3 regions of the Bradyrhizobium sp. P3_C3 genome follow, and region 2 is predicted to be linked to each of the others. Evidence: riboswitches for the same ligand, from Rfam matches in the RefSeq annotation. Region 2 holds a riboswitch; each other region holds the start of a gene.

Region 1 (6,543 bases), on a different contig from region 2:
GATCCGTTTTCACTGACCCGGATCGACCGGCTCGCCACCGGCTGGCGCGTCGTCGCGGTCAATCAGCGCGCGGCTTGAGCCGGGTCAGGCCGGGCGATCCGGTACATTGGCCTGCGCGAAGGTCGCCATGCCGTTGTGAAGGCTGCACGCGAGCCGCACCAGCGGCAGCGCGATGGCCGCACCCGATCCTTCGCCGAGCCTGAGATCGAGGCTGATCAACGGCTGCACGTTCAGCGCACGCAGCACCAGCCGATGCCCCTGCTCCGCCGATTGATGCGACGGCAGCAGGAATGGCTGGCACGACGGGTTCAGCCGCACCGCCGCCAGCGCCGCCACCGATACGATGAAGCCATCGATCAACACGGGAATGCGGGCTTGCGCAGCCGCAATGATGGCGCCGCAAATCGCCGCGATTTCGAGGCCGCCGACGGCGCACAGGATTTTTTCCGGCGAAGCGCCCGCAATGCCGTGATGCGCAATCGCCGCATCGATCACACCCGCCTTGTGCGCGCGGCCGGCCGCGTCGACGCCGGTACCGCTGCCCGCGATCTCCTCGGCACTGATGCCGAGCAGGCTCGCCGCAATCGCGGCCGACGTCGTGGTATTGCCGATGCCCATCTCGCCGAAGATCAGAAGATCGGGCCTGCCGGCTGCCGCGCGCGCGACTGCGCGCTGACCGGCTTCGAAGGCGAATGCCAGCTCCGTGGGGGTGAGCGCGGCTTCCACGCTGAAGTCGCGCGTGCCCCGGCGCGGCTTGTCGGTGACGATTCCGGCCATCTCCTCCTGCGCCAGCGTACCGGCGTCGACGACCTCAAGGTTTGAGCCAAGCTCACGCGCCAGCACCGAGATCGCGGCACCGCCCGAGGCAAAATTCGCCATCATCGCGATGGTCACTCCTTGCGGATAGGCCGACACGCCCTGCGCGACGATGCCGTGATCGCCGGCGAAGACGATGATCGGCACCCGCGCGGCGCGCGGCTGCTCGGTCGCTTGCAGGCCCGCAAGCTCGACCGCAAGCTGCTCCAGCCGGCCGAGCGCGCCGGCCGGTTTTGTGAGTTGCGCCTGCCGCGCGAGCGCCACCTCGCGATGGACAGCGGAGACATCTGGGCATTTCCGGGTGACCCAATCGGGGAGCATGCTGCCTCGCTTACGGCCTGCGCTTGAGAATGTAGCTGTCCATGATCCAGCCTTGCCGCTCGCGCGCATCCTGTCGCGCGGCGACGATGTGCGGGCCGATCTCGGCCAGAACGCCCGACATGACGATCTGATCGGGCATGCCGAGATAGGCGCCCCACCAGATGTGCAGCCCGGCTGGATCGAGCGACTGGAACGCGGTGCCGCCGTCGAGCATCACCACCACGGTGTCGACGCCCTGCGGCCAGCCGCCTTCGCGCAAGCGGCGTCCCGTCGTGACCAGGAAAGGCTCGCCGATGTCGTTGAGCGGCAGCGCATGCGCCGCGCACAGCGCCTGGATCGAAGTGATGCCGGGCACGACGTCGATATCAGGCAAGGGATCGAGCCGCCGCGCAATGCGCAGCGAGGAATCGTACAGTGAGGGATCGCCCCAGATCAGCAGCGCGACCTTGCCATCATCACCGAGCTGGCTCGCGATCGTCTGCGACCAGGCCGCGGCCACGGCATCGTGCCAATCGTCGACGCCCTTGTGATAATCCGCTTCACCGGCATCGCGCACGGGAAGGTCGAACTCGGCAATGCGCGTCGTTGGATTGGTGAGCACATCCGCGCAGATCGTCCGCCTGAGATCCGCGAGATCGGACTTCGCCCTCCCCTTGCGCGGGATCAGGATGAGATCGGCCGCGTTGATGGCTTGAACGGCGGCGCGCGTGAGCTGCTCGGGATCGCCGCAACCGATGCCTATCAGGGAGAGCGTGAGCATCGCGCGTGCAGGGGCGGCCATGACGGCCGCCCCTTGTCTCTTAAGCCGCGTTGTGCAGGCGCGGCGTGACGAGGCCGGGCGCGGTGACGCCGCGCAGCGACTTCGCCAGCGCCAGCACACCGAGATCGGCGAGCGGCTCGATCACGATGACGAGCGCGTAGGAGGCCGCAAAGGTCGCGATGTTGACGAGGTTGGTCGCACCGAAGCCCGAGCCATAGAGCGCCCAGAACGCGACCCAGGCGATGACGCCGGCCTGATACGTGGTCGAAAGCGCCAGCGCCTGGCGATACCTGAGATCGACATAGGCGGTGTTGCGGGCAATGATCCGCGCGGCGATCGCCTGGATCCCGAACAGCGGCACCAGCAGCGTGGTGACGTTCATGCCGAACTGCGGCAGATCGGGCGGCTCGAAGAAGATGCCCTGGAACAACAGTCCGAACGCAAGGCCGAAGGCCGCGGGCGCCGCCCCAAACAGCAGGAACAGGGTCGAGCCAAGGATGAAGTGCACCTCGGAGACGCCGACCGGGAAGTGCGGCAGGATCTCGAAGAAGACGAACACGAGGCCTGTGGTGGCGAGCGTCCGCGCCGCGAACGACGTGATGCCCTGCTCGCGCACGGTCTCGACCGCGAGCTTCAGCGCAACGCCGCCGACGGCGATGCCGGTTGCGTAACTCAACACGAGCTTGGCGCCCGATACGACTCCGGGTTCGATATGCATGGTTCAGTTCCTTCCTGCCGTCACACCCGACGGCCTTGGCCACAAGACATGCACGGCCGGTCTCCTGGCTCGCGGTTCACTGGGGTTCTCCGGCCTTCCCGGGCCTTGCGGCCCAGTGGCTGATCGGAGTCCCTCACCGCTTACAGTCGCGGGGGCGGCTGGGGTTTTGGGCGGCGCAACTGTCCGCCCACCCCCATTCCCGATTATGCTCCGGCGGTTTGCGCCGCCTCGAGCACCATGCGTCTCTTGTGTGCCCCCTTCGCCCGCCGGGCGTCAAGGGGCGAAGGGCGGCCGGGACGGTCATGACGGATAATCGCCCGCCAGCGCGCCGAACAGGATCACGGCGGCCGTCGAGGCAGCGCCGCCCCGCGAAAGCTGCTCGGCCAGCTCGGCAATGGTGGTGCGGACCAGCCGTTCGTCGGGACGACCGAGGGATTCGGCGAACAGCGCCGGGCTATCAGGGGCGAGGCCGTGCTCGATCAATTTTGCGACAAGCGCCGGGAAGGTACGCCGGCCCATATAGACGACGGTGGTCGCTTCGGGATCCGCCAGCGCCGCCCAGTTCAAATTCTGCGGCAGCTCGCCGGTGACATCGGCCCCGGTCACGAACTGCACCCGGCGCGAGGTGTGGCGCCGGGTCAGGGGAATGCCGGCTTGCGCGGCGGCGACACAGGCCGAGGTGATTCCGGGAATGATCTCGTAGCCGATGCCGGCTTCGCGCAGCGCCTCCAGCTCCTCCTCGAGCCGGCCAAAGATACCGGCATCGCCCGATTTCAGCCGCACCACACGGACACCGGCCGCGGCATAGTCGACCAGCAGGCGGTTGACGTGGTGCTGCTTGGTCGAGGGCCGCCCTGCTCGCTTCCCGACCGCGACGAGATTGGCGCCGGGCCGGGCCAGATCGAGGATCGCGCCCGAGGCGAGGTCGTCATAGAGCACGACGTCGGCATCGCGCAGCCGCGCCGCGCCTTTGAGCGTGAGGAGCTCGGGGTCGCCGGGGCCGGCCGAAATGAAAGTGACAAAACCGCTCACCGATCCTCCGCGATCAGATGGAAGAACGTGCCGGTGGCATGACCGCGGCGCGAGCCGGTCTCGGCGATGACCGCGCCTGTTGCATCGTGCACGACCGCCAGCGGCGTATCCGGCTGCGCGATAATCGTCGAATAGTGGAACTCATGACCGCGCAGGCGCGCGCCGGCCTGATGGCCCGGCATCGGCGCGGCGAGCGCAGCGAGACGATAGCCGAGATGCATGCGGCGCTTGGCAAAGCTCGTCTCCAGTCCGAGCAGGCCCGTCATCTCATGACGATTGCCGTCGGCGTCGGTCAGAGCGGTTCCCAGCACCATATAGCCTCCGCATTCGCCGTGCACCGGCCGTGTGTCAGCGAACGCGCGCAAGCCGCTGCGAAAGCGGGCATTGGCCGCGATCGTGCCGGCATGGAGTTCGGGATAGCCGCCGGGCAGCCAGCAGACATCGGCGCTCGCGTCAGGCGCTTCATCGGCAAGCGGCGAGAATGTCGAGATCTCGGCGCCAGCCGCGCGCCAGGCTTCCAGCATGTGCGGATAGATGAAGGAGAACGCGGCATCGCGGGCCAACGCAATGCGCTGCCCGGGCGGCGTCACATTGATGCCGCTTGCCGCCGGCTGCGGCGACCAGCCTGCTGCCGATCGCAGCACCGCATCGAGATCGACGTGTTCGGCGACGAAGCGCGCGGCTTCGTCGATCAGCTTGCCGATCTCGGCCTGCTCCTCGGCCTGCACCAGGCCGAGATGCCGTTTCGGCAGGCTGATCTCGGCATGGCGCGGCAGCGCGCCGAACACGGCGATGCCGGCGTCGTTGAGTGCACGCCGCACGAGATCTTCATGCCGCGGGCTGGCGACGCGATTGAGCACCACGCCGGCAAGCTGCACACCCGCGCGATAGTCACGAAGGCCTGCGGCGATCGCCGCCGCCGTCTGCGCCTGTCCGGAGGGATCGATCACCAGCAGCACCGGCCAGCCCAGCATCTCCGCAATGTCGGCGGTGGCGCCGGTGCCGGAGACGCCGCGCGCGGCGACGCCGTCGAACAGGCCCATCGAGCCCTCCGCGAGCACGACATCGGCATCAGTGCCGCGACCGACGAGATGAGCAATCGTCTCGCGATCCATTGCCCAGCTATCGACGTTGACGGAAGCGCGCCCCGTCGCAGCGGCATGGAAGGCGGGATCGATATAGTCGGGTCCGCTCTTGAAACACTGCACGTTCAATCCCCGATTGCGCCAGGCGCGCGCCAGCGCCAGCGTCAGCGTGGTCTTGCCGACGCCGGAGGCCGGCGCAGAGATGACGAGCCCTGCCGGCATCACGATGCCTCCGGAAAGCGCGGTTCGGCACCGACCGGCCGATAGCGGCGGTCGTAGTCGACGGCATAGAGGCGGCTCTCGTCAAAATCCGCAGCGCCGAGCGTCTTGCCAACCAAAATGAGCGCGGTGCGTTCCATCTCGGTGCCGACGGCCGCATCGAGCGTCGCCAGCGTGGCGCGAACGATGCGCTGATCCGGCCAGCTCGCGCGCCAGACGATCGCGACCGGGCAGTCCGCGCCGTAATGCGGCGTCAGCTCGGCGACGACCTTGCCGAGCAGATGGATCGACAGATGGATCGCGAGCACCGCACCGGTGGCGGCAAACGCCGCGAGCTGTTCGCCCTCAGGCATTGCGCTGGCACGGCCCGGCGTGCGCGTCAGCACGACTGACTGGGCAAGACCGGGCAGCGTCAGCTCGGTCTCCAGCGCGGCTGCTGCAGCCGAAAACGACGGAACACCCGGCGTGACCGTGTAGGGAATGCCGAGCGTGCGCAGACGTCGCAGCTGCTCCCCCATCGCCGACCAGATCGAGAGATCGCCGGAATGCAGGCGGGCAACGTCCTTGCCGTCGGCATGCGCGGCCGCGATCTCCGCGATGATCTCGTCGAGCGACAGCGGCGCGGTGTTGACGATGCGCGCACCGGGCGGGCAATGCGCCAGCACGCCCTCGGGCACCAGCGAGCCCGCATAGAGGCAGACCGGACAGGCCGCAATGAGGTCGCGTCCGCGCAACGTCAGCAAATCCGGAGCGCCTGGCCCGGCACCGATGAAGTGCACCGTCATGCGCCGTCTCCTTCCGCGATCGCGGCGGTCGCGGTGCGATCCCGCGAGACCGCCCGCGTCGCAATCAATCGCGCGCGAGGACCAGCGGCAACGAGCGCCGCGGCTTCAGCGACCGAGCCCGTGCCGAACTTTTCCGCGACGAGTTTTGACTGCGTCGGCGTGTGGATGTTGGCCAACGCTTCAGCCGAGACTGCCTTGATCGGCACACCGCATTCGCACGCGAGCTGCTTTAGCGCTTCAGCGTCGGCCTTGTCGCTGACAGTCGCGACCGCTGCGAGGCCTTCGAAACCACCGGCCGCAAGCAGCGCCTCGCGCAGCGAAGCCAGCGTGACATCCTTTTTGAATCCGAGTCCGGCGACTTTCATCGAACCGCACTCCATTGCACCACGGGCCGCGACGCTTCCCAGGACCGGTAGCGGCCGAGCGGCGCGGCATGGGCAATCTCGACCCGCATCAGTTCACCGCCGTGGCGCTGGTGCAGTTCGCCGAGCAGCGCTTCCGTCTCCAGCGTCACCGCATGCGCAACGAGCCGCGTCCCCGGCAGAAGCCGCGACCAGATGGCATCGAACATTGCGATATCGAGACCGCCACCGATGAAGACCGCGTCCGGCGCTTCCAGTCCGGCGAGAGCGTCCGGCGCGGCCCCCGTTACGATCGTGATCCGATGCGCCAATCCGAACGCTGCAGCATTGCTGCGGATATTCGCGGCGCGATCCTCGCGCGTCTCGATGGCGCTCGCCGTCCCGCCGCACAGCGCCCATTCGACCGAGATCGAACCCGAGCCGGCGCCGATATCCCACAGCCGCT
Region 2 (6,543 bases):
ATCATTTGTGATCTCCCGTTGCATCGCCAGGGCCGGCGTCGGTGGCCTGGGATGCCGCCTCGCCAAACCCCTTCAGCGCCGCCTTCAGGTTGCTTTCCGCATCGATAAGGAAGTTGGCGGAGGTCACCACCGCCTCGCCGTCCGCGAGACCCTGGCGCACCTCGACATAGCCGCCGCCGCGACGGCCGAGCTTGACTTCCCGCGGCTCGAAACGCCCTTCCCCCTTGTCGACGAGCACGGCCTGCCGGCTGCCGGTGTCGAGCACCGCGCTGTCCTGTATCGCCAGGACGGGCGCGGCATCGGCCGTGTCGATGTCGGCATCGACGTACATGTCGGGCAGCAGCACCGCGTCCGGATTGGCGAGCTCGATCCTGATGCGAACGGTGCGCGTGTCGCGGTTCACCTGCGGATAGACGACGGCGATTGTCCCGGTGAAGGTCCGGCCGGGGAAACTGCGCGCGCGCACCGCGACTGACTGCCCCACCGCGATGTTGCCGAGATCGCGCTCGGCCACGTCGACCAGCGCCCAGACCACCGAGGTGTCCGCGATCCGGAACAGAACGTCGCCGGGATTGGCCCGCATCCCTTCGATCGCATTGCGTTCGAGCACGACCCCGTCGCGCGGTGCAGACCAGCGTATGGCGACGGGCGCGGTGTGCGTCTTGTCCATCTCCGCAATGACGGACTCGGGAACGTCGAGATTGACCAGCCGCTGTCGCGAGCCGCGGCCGTACATCTCGACACCGCCGACCGTCTTGGAGGTGATCGTCGCGAGATATTCCGCCGCCGCGGACGCCACCGCCGAACTGTAGATTTCCATCAGCGGCTGGCCGGCCTTCACGCGCGTGCCAGTGGTCACGTCGGCGACCTTCTGCACGAAGCTTTCGGCGCGCATCGCGATCACCGACACGCGGCGTTCATCGAGCTGGATCGTGCCGGGCGCCTTCACCGAGACCCGGATCGAGCGCCGCGCGACGGGCTCGGACTTCACGCCCGCGCGCTGGATCTTGCCGGGCGACAGCTTCACTGTGCCGTCGTCGGTATCGTCGCCTTCGTAAACGGCGACATAGTCCATCCCCATCGGATCCTTCTTTGGGACGGTCGATGTATCGGGCAGCCCCATGGGATTGCGGTAGTAGAGGATCTTTCGCGGCGACGCCGCCTGCGCCTTCGGGGGCGCCGGCGCGACGGCCGCTCCGTCGTCGTCGTAGACCGGCAGATAGTCCCGCCCGCGGTCGTCCTTCTTCGGACCAGCAGACCAGAGCGGCGCACCGCTTGGATCGCGGTAGTAGAGCGGCGTTCGCTCCGCGGCAGCCGCAGCCGATGATATGTCGGCCTCAGCGAGCCAGCCCGCACCGTTCGAATGCCAGTAGTAGCCGGCCAGGACCAGGCCGCCGCCCAGCGCAAGTGCCGTCAGGAGACGCAGCGTTTTCATATGGTGTTTCCGCGCGCCCGGGAGCGCGCGTCCGTGTGAAGGAAAAAGGGGAATGTCGGGCGCTGCCGGGCAGCGCCCGAACGCTCACTTGACCACCGTGACGATCACCTTGCCGGTGACGGTCTCCGGTTCGCCCTGCACCTTCACGGACAGCGTCATCTGGTAGTGTCCAGCCATCGGCAGGTCCGTCTTGAAGGCGTACACACCCGGCTCCCTGGACGGCAGCGGCGCGACCGCCGATTCCATCTCGGCCATCCCGTCCGGGGCCATGTCGAGGCGGCTTTTGAAGATGACTGCGTCCGGTATCGGCTTGCCGGTCTGCTTGTTCGTCAGGCGAACGGCGAGCGTGACGTCTTCGCCCTTCTTCATCTGCGGAGTGACGGGCTCGAAGGCGTAGTCGCCCGCGCCCGCCATCGCGGCGGAAGCGGCAAGCGAAAGGGTGGCGGCGAGAGCCGCGGTGCTGATTTTGGAAAGCATTGTCCTGTCCTCATGAATTGATCTTTCGCCGTGGCGCGTGAAGCGCGCACGTCAGTCGTCGTCGCGAGCAGGCACGCCGCTCGCGTCTCGGGCTTTGCGAGATCAGATTCGAGGAGGTCGGAAAGGAGGACTGCCGCCGCGGAAGGAAACGACCTGATCCGGGGGAATAGCCATCGTGCTGGCCATGACGGCGAGACGTTCGAACGCCATGGGCCTGACATCACCAAGCGCGATGATCCCGCCAACGCAGCAGAAGCCCATCCCGCACTTGTAGCCGCCGCTATGGGAGCCCGTTCCCTTCATGTCGGGACAACAATCGTCCATCGACATGTCGGCGTCGCCGCTCATGTGCATGGCCGTCTGCATGCCATCCGACGACATTGCGAGGTTCGCCGCGGACACGCCAACCGGCAGCATCGCCAGGGATATGGCGATGGCGACTGCCAGGATGGTACGGACGAACTGCATCAATATCGACTTACCTTGTCGGGCCGGAACTCGGCCTCAGTAGCATATTCGGACACCAAAGGCAGTCATTGATCGTGGTCAAGCGTCCGTTACCCAGGCTCGCACGGAGGCCGGGTTGGACGTTTCGACGCAGCCCTAGGACTATCGTGCAAAACAGCAACACAAGGCCACCATCGACCGACCGGCCCGTCGAACAGCCCGCGCGGATGTTGACGCGCTCATCCCCTGATGCCAGTTTCGTGATCGGTAGTGTCCGCAAGGACTCTTCAAGGGAATGCGGTGCGTCCACCTCAGTGGGCAATTCCGCGGCTGCCCCCGCAACTGTAGGCGGATAGCCGACGACCAAACGAACCACTGGAGCCCCGCTTGGGCCTCTGGGAAGGTGGTCGAAGGCGATGACCCGCGAGCCAGGAAACCTGCTACCAGCCATGGTCACGCGCGAACGCATTGGGCGGGGTGCCCTGATGTCGGACAAGTAGCCGGTGCATCCGCCGCCTGGGGCGAAGGTGGATGACTAAGGCAACCGCGGTGACGGTTTGTTTGCGTCGCCGCAGAGCGTTGTCGTGCAAAATCTTCATTTCCGTGCTGGCGCAAGGCCAGCGTTATCGCGTGCTTTCCTGATTACTCTGCTCTCGTCGGTGTCCTTGTCGTCCGCGGCGCTCGCGCAAAGCGCGACGCAGGACAACCGCTCCCGGGAGGTCGGTCCGGTGATCGTGTCGCCGCCTGCGCCGCGACAGGCTCCTGCCGTCAGCCCGGGCACTCAGAAGCAGCGCGCGGCCCGGCGCGCCGCGGGACGCAATCGTGGCGCCCCTGCTGTCGCCGTTCCGGCCGCGCAAGCTCCGAGCGGCCCGGTGCAGACGCCGCTCAACACGGCAGCCGTCACCGACGTCGGCTCCCGGCTCGGCATCACGGCGCGCGAGATGCCGGCGACCGTCGAGGTCATCAGTCAGCGGACGATGCAGGACCTGGGCATCCGGACCACGACCGACGTCGCCAAGGCTGCAGTCGGCGTCACCGGCGGCGATGCGCCCGGCGCGCCCGCCATCTTCTCGATGCGTGGCTTTTCCGGCGACCAGATCTCCACGCTCTACAACGGCATCCCGATCGGGCCGTCGACCATGACCGGCCGTCCCATGGACGTGGCTGGCCTCCAGCAGGTCGAGATCATCAAGGGACCGGACTCGCTGGTGGCGGGCCTCGGTGCGACCGGCGGCGCCATCAACTACGTGAACAAGGCGCCGCACACCGGACCAATCGTCAACGACGCCTTCACCTCCTACGATTCCTTCAACGGCTATCGCGCCGGTTACGGATCGGGCGGCAGCACGCTGATCAACGGCCTCGACTACCGCTTCGACATCAGCCATTTCAACAACAAGGGCTTTATCGACGACACCTATTCGAAGCTCAGCAACGTCTCGGGCCAGCTGAACTATCGCGTCAACGAGAACCTGAGGATCTGGGGCGCGACCGAATACAGGCAGGACAACGACCGCTTCTACTGGGGGACGCCGCTGGTGCCGGCGAACGCGCCGGGCATCGTGCCGACGTATGGCGTCGTCTCCGGCCTCTGGAGCAACTATTACCTCGGCGGCGGCACGCCGGTCCCGGTCACCATCGACGCGCGCACGCTGACCACGAACTACAACGTGCTCGACAATCACAGCGGCGCCAACGAGCTCTGGCTGCGCAGCGGCTTTCAATGGGACATCACCAACAACATCTCGCTGAAGAGCCAGGTCTATGGCTATGACGCCCACCGGCACTGGTTCAACAACGAGATCTCGTCGTTTGACCAGACCGTAGGCAATTTCGCAGGCGCGCAGAGCATCTACCGCGAGCGCCTGGCGCTCGATCACGCACAGCGACTCTACGGCAACATCACCGACCTCACCGTCAATTCCAATCTCGGCGGAATGGACAATCGCTTCGTCGCCACCGTGGCGGCGAGCAGCAACCAGTTCAACGTCTCGCAGGACACGCTGTTCTTCAATGACTACGTCGACCTCCTCAATCCGGACCGCGGCCTCTACGGCCCGCGCAGCGACGAGAAGATCTACACCCATCTCGACACCGCCTCGCTGTCGTTCGAGGACCGGCTCAAGCTGACCTCGACCTTCGCGCTGATCGGCGGCATCCGTTTTGAGAATATCGAGCTGTCGCGGACCCGCTTCGACGAGAATGGCCTCCTGAAAGCCAGCTATCCTTTCTCGAAGACGTTCAATCCGGTCACCGGACGCATCGGCTACACCTGGGACATCGCGCCCGGCGTGATGCTTTACAGCCAGTACGCGACGGCAGCCGACCCGACGGTGGCGAACATCTTCATCCTCAGGCCCACGACGCCGCTGCTGCTCACGACGTCGCGAACCTACGAGACCGGCGTGAAGCTGCTGTCGGCCGACAAGCGCGCGGAGGCCACGTTCTCGGCCTTCGACATCGAGCGCAAGAACGTCTACGTCCCCGAAAGCGGCATCCTCTTCAACGTCGCCGGCAAGATGGCCTCCAAGGGCGTCGAGATCGCCGCCGCGGTCAATCCGGTCGCAGGCCTGAAACTGTGGGGCAACGTCGCCTTCGTGCAGTCGCGCTTCATCGACTTCACCTATGTCGACGGCAATGGCGACTTCCAGTCCTATTCGGGCAAGACGCCGCCCAACGTTCCGAACTTCATCGCCAACGCCGGCGCCTCCTATCGCTTCGACACGAAGCTGCCGGTGGAGATCGGCGGCCTCGTCCGTCACGTCGGCGACCGCTTCAACTTCCAGGACAATCTGGTCACGATGGACGCCTACACGATCTTCGACGCGTTCGCGTTCGTCGATATTCCAAAAGCCTATTTCCCGGGCGTCGACCAGACCCGGATCAGCTTTCGCGTGAGGAACCTAACCAACAAGCTCTACGCGGCCTGGGGCGATCCGGGTTACACCGACCAGATCATCCTGGGCGCGCCGCGCAGCTACGAGGTCGCGGCTTCGTTCAAGTGGTAGTCGCGGATCACCTCGCCCGCGCCGTGGCAGGAGTTGTCACGCGACAGTAGGACGCAATCGCAAATCGATTGCGCCGTTGAAGCCGCAGGTCTCGAGAGCTATCGATCAACGAGACCTGTCTTCCATCGGGAGGAACGCATGAGCACCATCACCGGCGGTTGTCACTGCGGCGCGATCCGCTATCAGGTCGAGGGCGAAGCGATCGTGCACGCGCTGTGTCACTGCCGCGATTGCAGGCTTCACGCGGGCGCTCCCGTCGTCGGCTGGACGATGTACGCGGACGATGCCGTCAAGGTGACCAAGGGCGAGCCCAAGGTCTACAGCTCCTCGGAACATGCGCGGCGGCACTTTTGCGGCGACTGCGGAACCGGCCTGTTTTATGTCAATGCCGACATGTTGCCCGGGGTCATCGACGTCCAGAGCGCGACCTACGACGATCCCGACGCCGTACCGGCGACGATGCACATCCAGGTCGCAGAGCGCCTTCGATGGATGGAGCGCGCGCACGAACTGCCGACATTCGACCGCTATCCTCCGCCACCGTAGCGGCGCGCGCGAAGCGTTCGCCGTCTCGATGGAACCGCACAAACACCATCTTGCAACGGCCGGACGATCTCACGTAGATTGATCGGCGTGGGGACGAAGCAGACTCCCCGTGAGACCTCGGTCCAAGCTCTGCGCAGCACGCCATTCGTGGAGCTTGCGCATGGATACCGAACGCCATCCTCCTGTCCGCCATACCGTTGCCATCCTCTCCCGCGGCGACGCCGCCGCGCGCCGGGACGCGACGGCGCAAAACAGCCGCTTCGTCCGCGTTTTCGAAGCACTCGCCGCGGTCGGCATCGAAGCCCGACCGGTGATCTACGACGAGATCTTCGCCGACGCCGTCCGCGATCAACTGCTCGCCGTCGATGGCGTGCTCGTCTGGGTCGATCCGATCCATCAGGGCAAGACGCGCGAGGCCCTCGACCCGCTGCTTCGCGACGTTGCGGCGCAAGGGCCATGGGTGAGCGCCCATCCCGACGTGATCCTGAAGATGGGCGTCAAGGAGGTGCTCTACCGAACGCGTCATCTCGGCTGGGGAGCCGACACGCATCGCTATGACACCGCCGCAAGCTTCCGCGCCGAATTTCCCGCGCGTCTTCAGGCGAACGGTCCGCGCGTGCTCAAGCAAAA
Region 3 (6,543 bases), on a different contig from region 2:
GTGGATTTCGTAGGCCTCGATCGGCTGGTCCGTGGCGGCATGCACGGCCGCGACGCGCGTCAGCGTCTTCTGCGGGCTCATCATTGTGGCGACGTCCAGAAGTCCGAGACCCGGCGTGTCGCCGGCGGGGCCTTCGATGCCGTCGGGGTCGGCGACGCTGCGTCCGAGCATCTGATAGCCGCCGCAGAGCCCGAGCACATGGCCGCCCCGGCGGTGATGCGCCAGCAGATCGATGTCCCAGCCCTGCGCGCGCAGGAAGGCGAGATCGCCACGGGTGGATTTCGAGCCGGGGATGATGACGAGCCTGATATCGCCGGGGATGGCTTCGCCCGGCCGCACCATCACGAGATCGACGCCGGGCTCGAGTTTCAGCGGATCGAGATCATCGAAATTGGCGATCCGTGACAGCACGAGGCAGGCGATCTTGCACTGGCCGGGCTTGCGCGCGTCGCTCAGGCCCAGCGCGTCCTCGGCCGGCAGCTCGCCGGCGCGCGCGAACCAGGGCAGCACGCCAAGGCCGCGCCACGCGGTCTTCGCTTCGATCAGCTTGTAGCCGTCGTCGAACAGCGAGGGGTCGCCGCGGAACTTGTTGATGACGAAACCCTCGATCATCGCGGCATCGTCGGGGTCGATCACCGTCTTGATGCCGACGAGCTGGGCGATGACGCCGCCGCGGTCGATGTCGCCGACCAGCACGACGGGCACGTCGGCCTTGCGCGCAAAGCCCATATTGGCGATGTCGGCGTTGCGCAGGTTGACCTCGGCCGGGCTGCCGGCGCCTTCGACCAGCACCAGATCGGCGCGCGCCTTCAGCCGCTCGAAGCTTTCCAGCACCGCGCCCATCAGCGACGGTTTCATCGCCGCATATTCACGCGCGCGCGCGGTCGCGATCCGCTTTCCCTGCACGATGATTTGTGCGCCGACATCGGTTTCGGGCTTCAGCAGCACCGGGTTCATGTCGGTGTGCGGCTCGACGCCGGCGGCCAGCGCCTGCAGCGCCTGGGCGCGACCGATCTCGCCGCCGTCGACGGTCACGGCCGCGTTGTTCGACATGTTCTGCGGCTTGAAGGGCAGCACGCGCACGCCGCGCCGCGTGAACGCGCGGGCGAGGCCGGCGACGATGAGCGACTTGCCCACGTCCGAGCCGGCCCCCTGGATCATCAATGCGCGCGCCATGGTGTTTTCAGAACCTGGGGCCGTGCTCAGAACTCGACGCCGGCTTGCGCCTTGATGCCGGAGCGGAAGGGGTGCTTGACCAGCGTCATCTCGGTAACGAGATCGGCGATCTCGATCAGCTCGTCCTTGGCGTTGCGCCCGGTGAGCACGACATGCGTCATCGGCGGCTTGTGCGTTTTCAGGAATTCGACGACCTCGGCGATGTCGAGATAGTCGTAGCGCAGCGCGATGTTGATCTCGTCGAGCACGACCATGCGCAGGTTGGAATCTGATATCAGCTCCTTGGCCTTCGCCCAGCCGGCCTGTGCTGCGGCGATGTCGCGGGCGCGGTCCTGCGTCTCCCAGGTGAAACCTTCGCCCATCGCATGGAACTGGCAGAGCTCGCCGAAATGGCCGGTGAGCAGGCGCCGCTCGCCGGTGTCCCAGGCGCCCTTGATGAACTGCACGACCGCGCAGGGGAAGCCATGGGCGACACAGCGGACGATCATGCCGAAGGCGGAGGAGGACTTGCCCTTGCCGGCGCCGGTGTGGACGATGATGAGGCCCTTCTCGCCGCTCTTGGTCGCCATGATCTTGTCGCGGGCGACCTTGATTTTCGCCATTTTCGCGGCGTGGCGGGCTTCGGTTTCCTCGGCCGTTTGGGTATCCGGTTCAGGCGTCATCTGACAGGGTCCTTCGGCTTGACAAGAGGCGGCCGGGGGCAAATGGTGGCCCGGCGTTGGTTCCTGTCCTATGACAGGCGAAGAGGGAATGCGATAGGGTCCGAATCGACAAGATTCGGCTCCAAACTGCAGCCGCCCCCGCGACCGTGACCGGAGAGATGCCCGAGGCCACTGATCCCCCGCAGGGGATCGGGAAGGCGGGGATCGAAGGGCCAAAAGCCCTGCTCCGCAAGCCGGGAGACCTGCCAGCGCGGACGAGTTTTGGACCGGCGGACGGGGTGTTCCGCGACGGGGAAACGGACCTTCGGGGGAATGGTCCGTGTGCCTCTTCGCCTCCCGCTGTTTATCCTGGAAGAGGCGATGACCGTCACACTTCACGTCTGTATTACCTGCCGTGCCGGCCAGACGCTCGACGAGGGTGAGACGACGCCCGGCAAGCGCCTGCATGGCGCGATCCTCGATGCCGGCGTGCCCGAGGGCGTCAATGTGGTTCCCGTTGAATGCCTGTCGGCATGCAGCCAGGGTTGCTCGGTTGCGCTCAGCGCGCCCGGCCGCTGGTCCTATGTCTATGGCCGCCTGTCAGAGGCCCATGCGAGCGACGTGGTCGCGGGTGCTGCGGCCTATGCCGCCGCGCCCGATGGCCTCGTGCCCTGGCGCAGCCGTCCCGAAATCTTCCGCAAGCAGTCGCTTGCCCGCATTCCCCCCATTGCCGTGTTGCCGGAGGCCGCCGAATGAACTCGCTCGCAAAAGTCCCCGTGACGGTGGTCACCGGTTTTCTCGGCTCAGGCAAGACGACGCTGATCCAGCATCTGCTCGCAAACCCCGACGGCAAGAAGCTCGCGGTGCTCGTCAACGAGTTCGGCAGCGAGGGCGTCGACGGCGAGATCCTGAAATCCTGCGCCGACGCGAACTGCCCCGAGGAAAACATCGTCGAGCTCGCCAATGGCTGCATCTGCTGCACCGTTGCGGACGATTTCATTCCAACCATGGAAAAGCTCTTGGCGCGGACGGTGCGGCCCGATCACATCCTGATCGAGACTTCTGGCTTGGCGCTGCCAAAACCGCTGCTGAAGGCGTTCGACTGGCCTGAGATCCGCTCGCGCATCACGGTCGATGGCGTGATTGCGCTGGCCGATGCCGAGGCTGTCGCCGCCGGCCGTTTTGCGCCGGACCCGGCTGCGGTGGAAGCGCAGCGCGCGGCGGACGAAAATCTCGATCACGAGACGCCGCTGTCGGAAGTGTTCGAGGACCAGATCGCCTGCGCCGATATCGTGCTGCTGACCAAGGCCGATCTTGCGGGCGCCGCAGGGATCGAAGCGGCCAAAGCCGCCATCACCGCCGAGATGCCGCGCCGCGTGCCGATGCTATCCGTCACCGATGGCGTGATCGATGCGCGTGTCATCCTCGGCCTCGGCGCTGCCGCAGAGAACGATCTCGCCGCGCGCCCCTCGCATCACGACGGCGAGGAGGATCACGAGCACGACGATTTCGCCTCCGTCGTGATCGATCTTCCTGAAATCAGCGACATCGACGCGCTGGTCGCGTCGGTGCAGCGTCTTTCGCGCGAGCAAAACGTGCTGCGCGTCAAAGGCTATATCGCGGTCGCGGGCAAGCCGATGCGCCTGTTGCTGCAAGCGGTCGGCGAGCGCGTGCGCCACCAATTCGACAAGCCTTGGGGCGCAGCTCTCAGGCAGTCGAAGCTCGTCGTGATCGGCGAGCACGGCGATATTGACGAGGCCGCGATCAAGGTCGGACTTGGGCTTTCAGGATCTGGTATCTGATGCACGTCGTCTTCCGCGAGAGCCGCGGTCTCGAGGAGACCGCGACGCCAAGGGACATCGGCCAGGACCCGGCCGATCTCGTGGTGCTCTCGTACTCGGATTCCGACCTTGCCGCGTTCGCGGCCGGCTGGCGGCGCGGCCGTAACAGTCTGCCGTCGCTGCGGCTCGCCAATCTCGCGGAGCTGCGGCATCCGTTGTCGGTCGACACCTATATCGAGCGCACGCTGTCGCAGGCGCGCGGCATCCTGGTGCGCCTGATCGGCGGTGAGTCCTATTGGCCGTACGGGCTCGCGGCCCTGCAGCAGCTGGCGAAGGACCGCAATATCGTGCTGGCCGTGCTGCCGGCCGACGGCCGCGACGACACGCGGCTCGATGCCTACTCGACCCTGCCGGTTTCGACGCTGCGCCGGCTCAAGGTGCTCTGCGACACCGGCGGTTCCGTTGCAGCCCAGGCCGCGATTGCGCAGCTCGCGCTGGCCTCGGGCCTTTACGCGGGCCCGGTCGTCGGCGAGATGAACGTGCCTGAGATGGGCTTTTACGATCCCGCGCGTGGCGTCATTGCTGCGCCGATGACAGGCGAGGGAAAGCCGCTCGCGCTCGTGACCTTCTATCGTTCCTATCTCACCGCCGCTGATACCGGGCCGGTCGACGCCCTGATCGCGGCGCTGCGCGAGCGCGGCTTTGACGCGCACGGCGTGTTCGTCACCTCGCTGAAGGCTCCGGGCGTTGCGGATTGGCTGCGGACGTATTTCGCGACGAATCCTCCCGCCGCGATCGTCAACGCGACGGCGTTCTCGGCGATAGGCGAGGACGGCACGACACCGTTCGATGCTGCATCGTGTCCCGTCTTCCAGGTCGCGCTCTCATCGGCGCGGCGCCAGGACTGGGCAGAGTCGCTGCGCGGCCTGTCGCCCGGCGATCTCGCGATGCATGTGGTGCTGCCGGAGGTCGACGGCCGCCTGTTCGCGGGCGTGGTGAGCTTCAAATCGGCCGCGGAGCGCGACCCAGATCTGCAATTTTCGCATCTGGCGCACCGGCCCGATGAGGAGCGCGTGAAGGCCGTCGCCGCGCGCGTTGCGGCCTGGCGGCGCCTCGCGGAGACGCCAGTCGCCGAGAAGCGGGTGGCGCTCGTGCTCTCGAACTACCCGGGCCGTCCACATCAGATCGCGCATGCGGTTGGTCTCGATGCGCTTGCGTCGGTCGAGGCATTGCTGTCTGACCTGACAGAGGCCGGCTTCGATGTTGTGCCGGTCTCCGCACTTGGCGAAACGTTGCTGAAGCAGCGACTGACCTGGAACGTCGCCGATTACCGCGCCGCGCTCTCGCGTCTCCCGCAAGCATTGCAGGATGATCTCGCGCAAGCCTGGGGCGCGCCGGAGGATGACCCGAGCTGTCGCGACGGTGCATTTCAATTCGCGGCCATCGCAAGTGGCCAATCGATCATCGCGGTTCAGCCCGAGCGCGGCGATGCCGCCACGCGCGATGCCGACTATCACGATCTCGCCCGCACGCCACGCCACGCCTATGTCGCGTTCTATCTCTGGCTCCGGCAGCAGGACATCGACGCCGTCGTGCACATGGGTGCGCATGGCACGCTGGAATGGCTGCCCGGAAAATCCGTGGCGCTGTCGTCCGCGTGCTGGCCCGAAGCGCTGATCGGCGATCTCCCGGTCATCTATCCCTTCATCGTCAACGATCCCGGCGAGGCCGCGCAGGCCAAGCGGCGCTTGGATGCCGTCACCATCGGCCATCTGCCGCCGCCGCTGGAGCAATCCGTGGTGCCGGACGGCCTGCGCCGGCTCGAACGGCTGCTGGACGAATATTCGACCGCCGATGGCCTCGACCCCGCCCGACGTCAGCGTCTGATCGCCGCGATTCGCGACGAAGCGCGTGCGGCGGGTCTTGAGGACGATCTTGGTCTGGATGCCTCGGCAGCACCGGCGGAAGCGATCCCACGGATCGATCGCTTCGTCTGCGATCTCAAGGAGAGCCAGTTCGGCGACGGCTTGCACGTGTTCGGCCGCGGCGCCTGCGCCGATGCGGAGCGCGATGCGTTGCGTTCCGCCCTGGCGGGACAGCGCGTTGCGCCGGGGCCATCGGGCTCGCCGTATCGCGGACGCCAGGACGTGGTGCCGACCGGACGCAATCTCTTTGCCGTTGATCCGCGCGCGGTGCCGACGCCGTCGGCGCATGCGCAAGGCATCAGGCTCGCGGAAGAGCTGCTGCGTCGCCATTTGCAGGATCACGGCGACTGGCCGAAAGGCCTCGTGGTCGATCTCTGGGGCTCCGCGACGATGCGGACCGCCGGCGAGGAGTTTGCCATGGCGCTGCATCTCGCCGGCCTTGCGCCGCGCTGGGATCACGCCTCCGGCCGCGTCACCGGCTATGACATCATCGCACCGGCGGAGCTCGGGCGCCCCCGTATCGACGTCACGCTGCGCGTGTCGGGCCTGTTCCGCGATGTCTTCTCCGGCCTTGCGCAATTGTTCGAGGCCGCCGCCGAGGCGCTCGCAACGCGCGAGGAGGAGGGCGACGAGAATCCCTATCGTCACCGCGCCTCGCGTGTGTTCGCGCCGCGCCCCGGCCAATACGGCGTCGGCCTCTCCGCGATCCCGGATGCCTTCACGGCCGAGACGCGCGATGCCGCCGGCGAAGCCTGGCTGTCGGCATCGTCCTGGGCGTTCTCGGCGGACGGTGCGATGCAGCCGGATCGTGCCGGCATCGAGACGCGGCTCGCATCCGCCGATGCTTTCGTGCACGTCCAGGACTTGCCGGAGACCGATCTTCTGCTTGCCGCCGACTATGCCGCACATGAAGCCGGCATCGCGGCGGCTGCAGCGCATCTCGGTGCGGCAGGACCATCGCTCTATCACCTCGATACGACGCGGCCCGAGCAGCCGCACGCGCGGACGCTGACCGAGGAA

What was found. A riboswitch is a leader RNA that binds a small molecule or an ion and turns the genes downstream of it on or off. The one in region 2 is predicted to bind cobalamin.
Region 1: linked by a shared signal. The riboswitch ahead of AC1DW2_RS09505 (energy-coupling factor ABC transporter permease) and the one ahead of AC1DW2_RS08125 (TonB-dependent receptor) in region 2 are both predicted to bind cobalamin.
Region 3: linked by a shared signal. The riboswitch ahead of AC1DW2_RS09570 (DUF1636 family protein) and the one ahead of AC1DW2_RS08125 (TonB-dependent receptor) in region 2 are both predicted to bind cobalamin.

The regions. Positions count from the first base shown of each region.
Region 1 is NZ_JBFUGY010000006.1:147,535-154,077, forward strand. It holds gene AC1DW2_RS09490 (histidine phosphatase family protein) at 1-78, shown strand, start outside; gene cobT (nicotinate-nucleotide--dimethylbenzimidazole phosphoribosyltransferase) at 85-1,137, opposite strand; gene cobF (precorrin-6A synthase (deacetylating)) at 1,148-1,897, opposite strand; gene AC1DW2_RS09505 (energy-coupling factor ABC transporter permease) at 1,938-2,615, opposite strand; cobalamin riboswitch at 2,653-2,870, opposite strand; gene cobA (uroporphyrinogen-III C-methyltransferase) at 2,916-3,647, opposite strand; gene AC1DW2_RS09515 (cobyrinate a,c-diamide synthase) at 3,644-4,954, opposite strand; gene cobM (precorrin-4 C(11)-methyltransferase) at 4,954-5,736, opposite strand; gene AC1DW2_RS09525 (cobalamin biosynthesis protein) at 5,733-6,101, opposite strand; gene cbiT (precorrin-6Y C5,15-methyltransferase (decarboxylating) subunit CbiT) at 6,098-6,543, opposite strand, start outside.
Region 2 is NZ_JBFUGY010000005.1:120,592-127,134, forward strand. It holds gene AC1DW2_RS08105 (efflux RND transporter permease subunit) at 1-5, opposite strand, end outside; gene AC1DW2_RS08110 (efflux RND transporter periplasmic adaptor subunit) at 2-1,435, opposite strand; gene AC1DW2_RS08115 (FixH family protein) at 1,520-1,912, opposite strand; gene AC1DW2_RS08120 (hypothetical protein) at 2,015-2,380, opposite strand; cobalamin riboswitch at 2,611-2,818, shown strand; gene AC1DW2_RS08125 (TonB-dependent receptor) at 3,019-5,367, shown strand; gene AC1DW2_RS08130 (GFA family protein) at 5,506-5,913, shown strand; gene AC1DW2_RS08135 (Cj0069 family protein) at 6,074-6,543, shown strand, end outside.
Region 3 is NZ_JBFUGY010000006.1:159,112-165,654, reverse strand. It holds gene AC1DW2_RS09580 (cobyric acid synthase) at 1-1,176, opposite strand, end outside; gene cobO (cob(I)yrinic acid a,c-diamide adenosyltransferase) at 1,203-1,838, opposite strand; cobalamin riboswitch at 1,879-2,102, shown strand; gene AC1DW2_RS09570 (DUF1636 family protein) at 2,199-2,573, shown strand; gene cobW (cobalamin biosynthesis protein CobW) at 2,570-3,619, shown strand; gene cobN (cobaltochelatase subunit CobN) at 3,619-6,543, shown strand, end outside.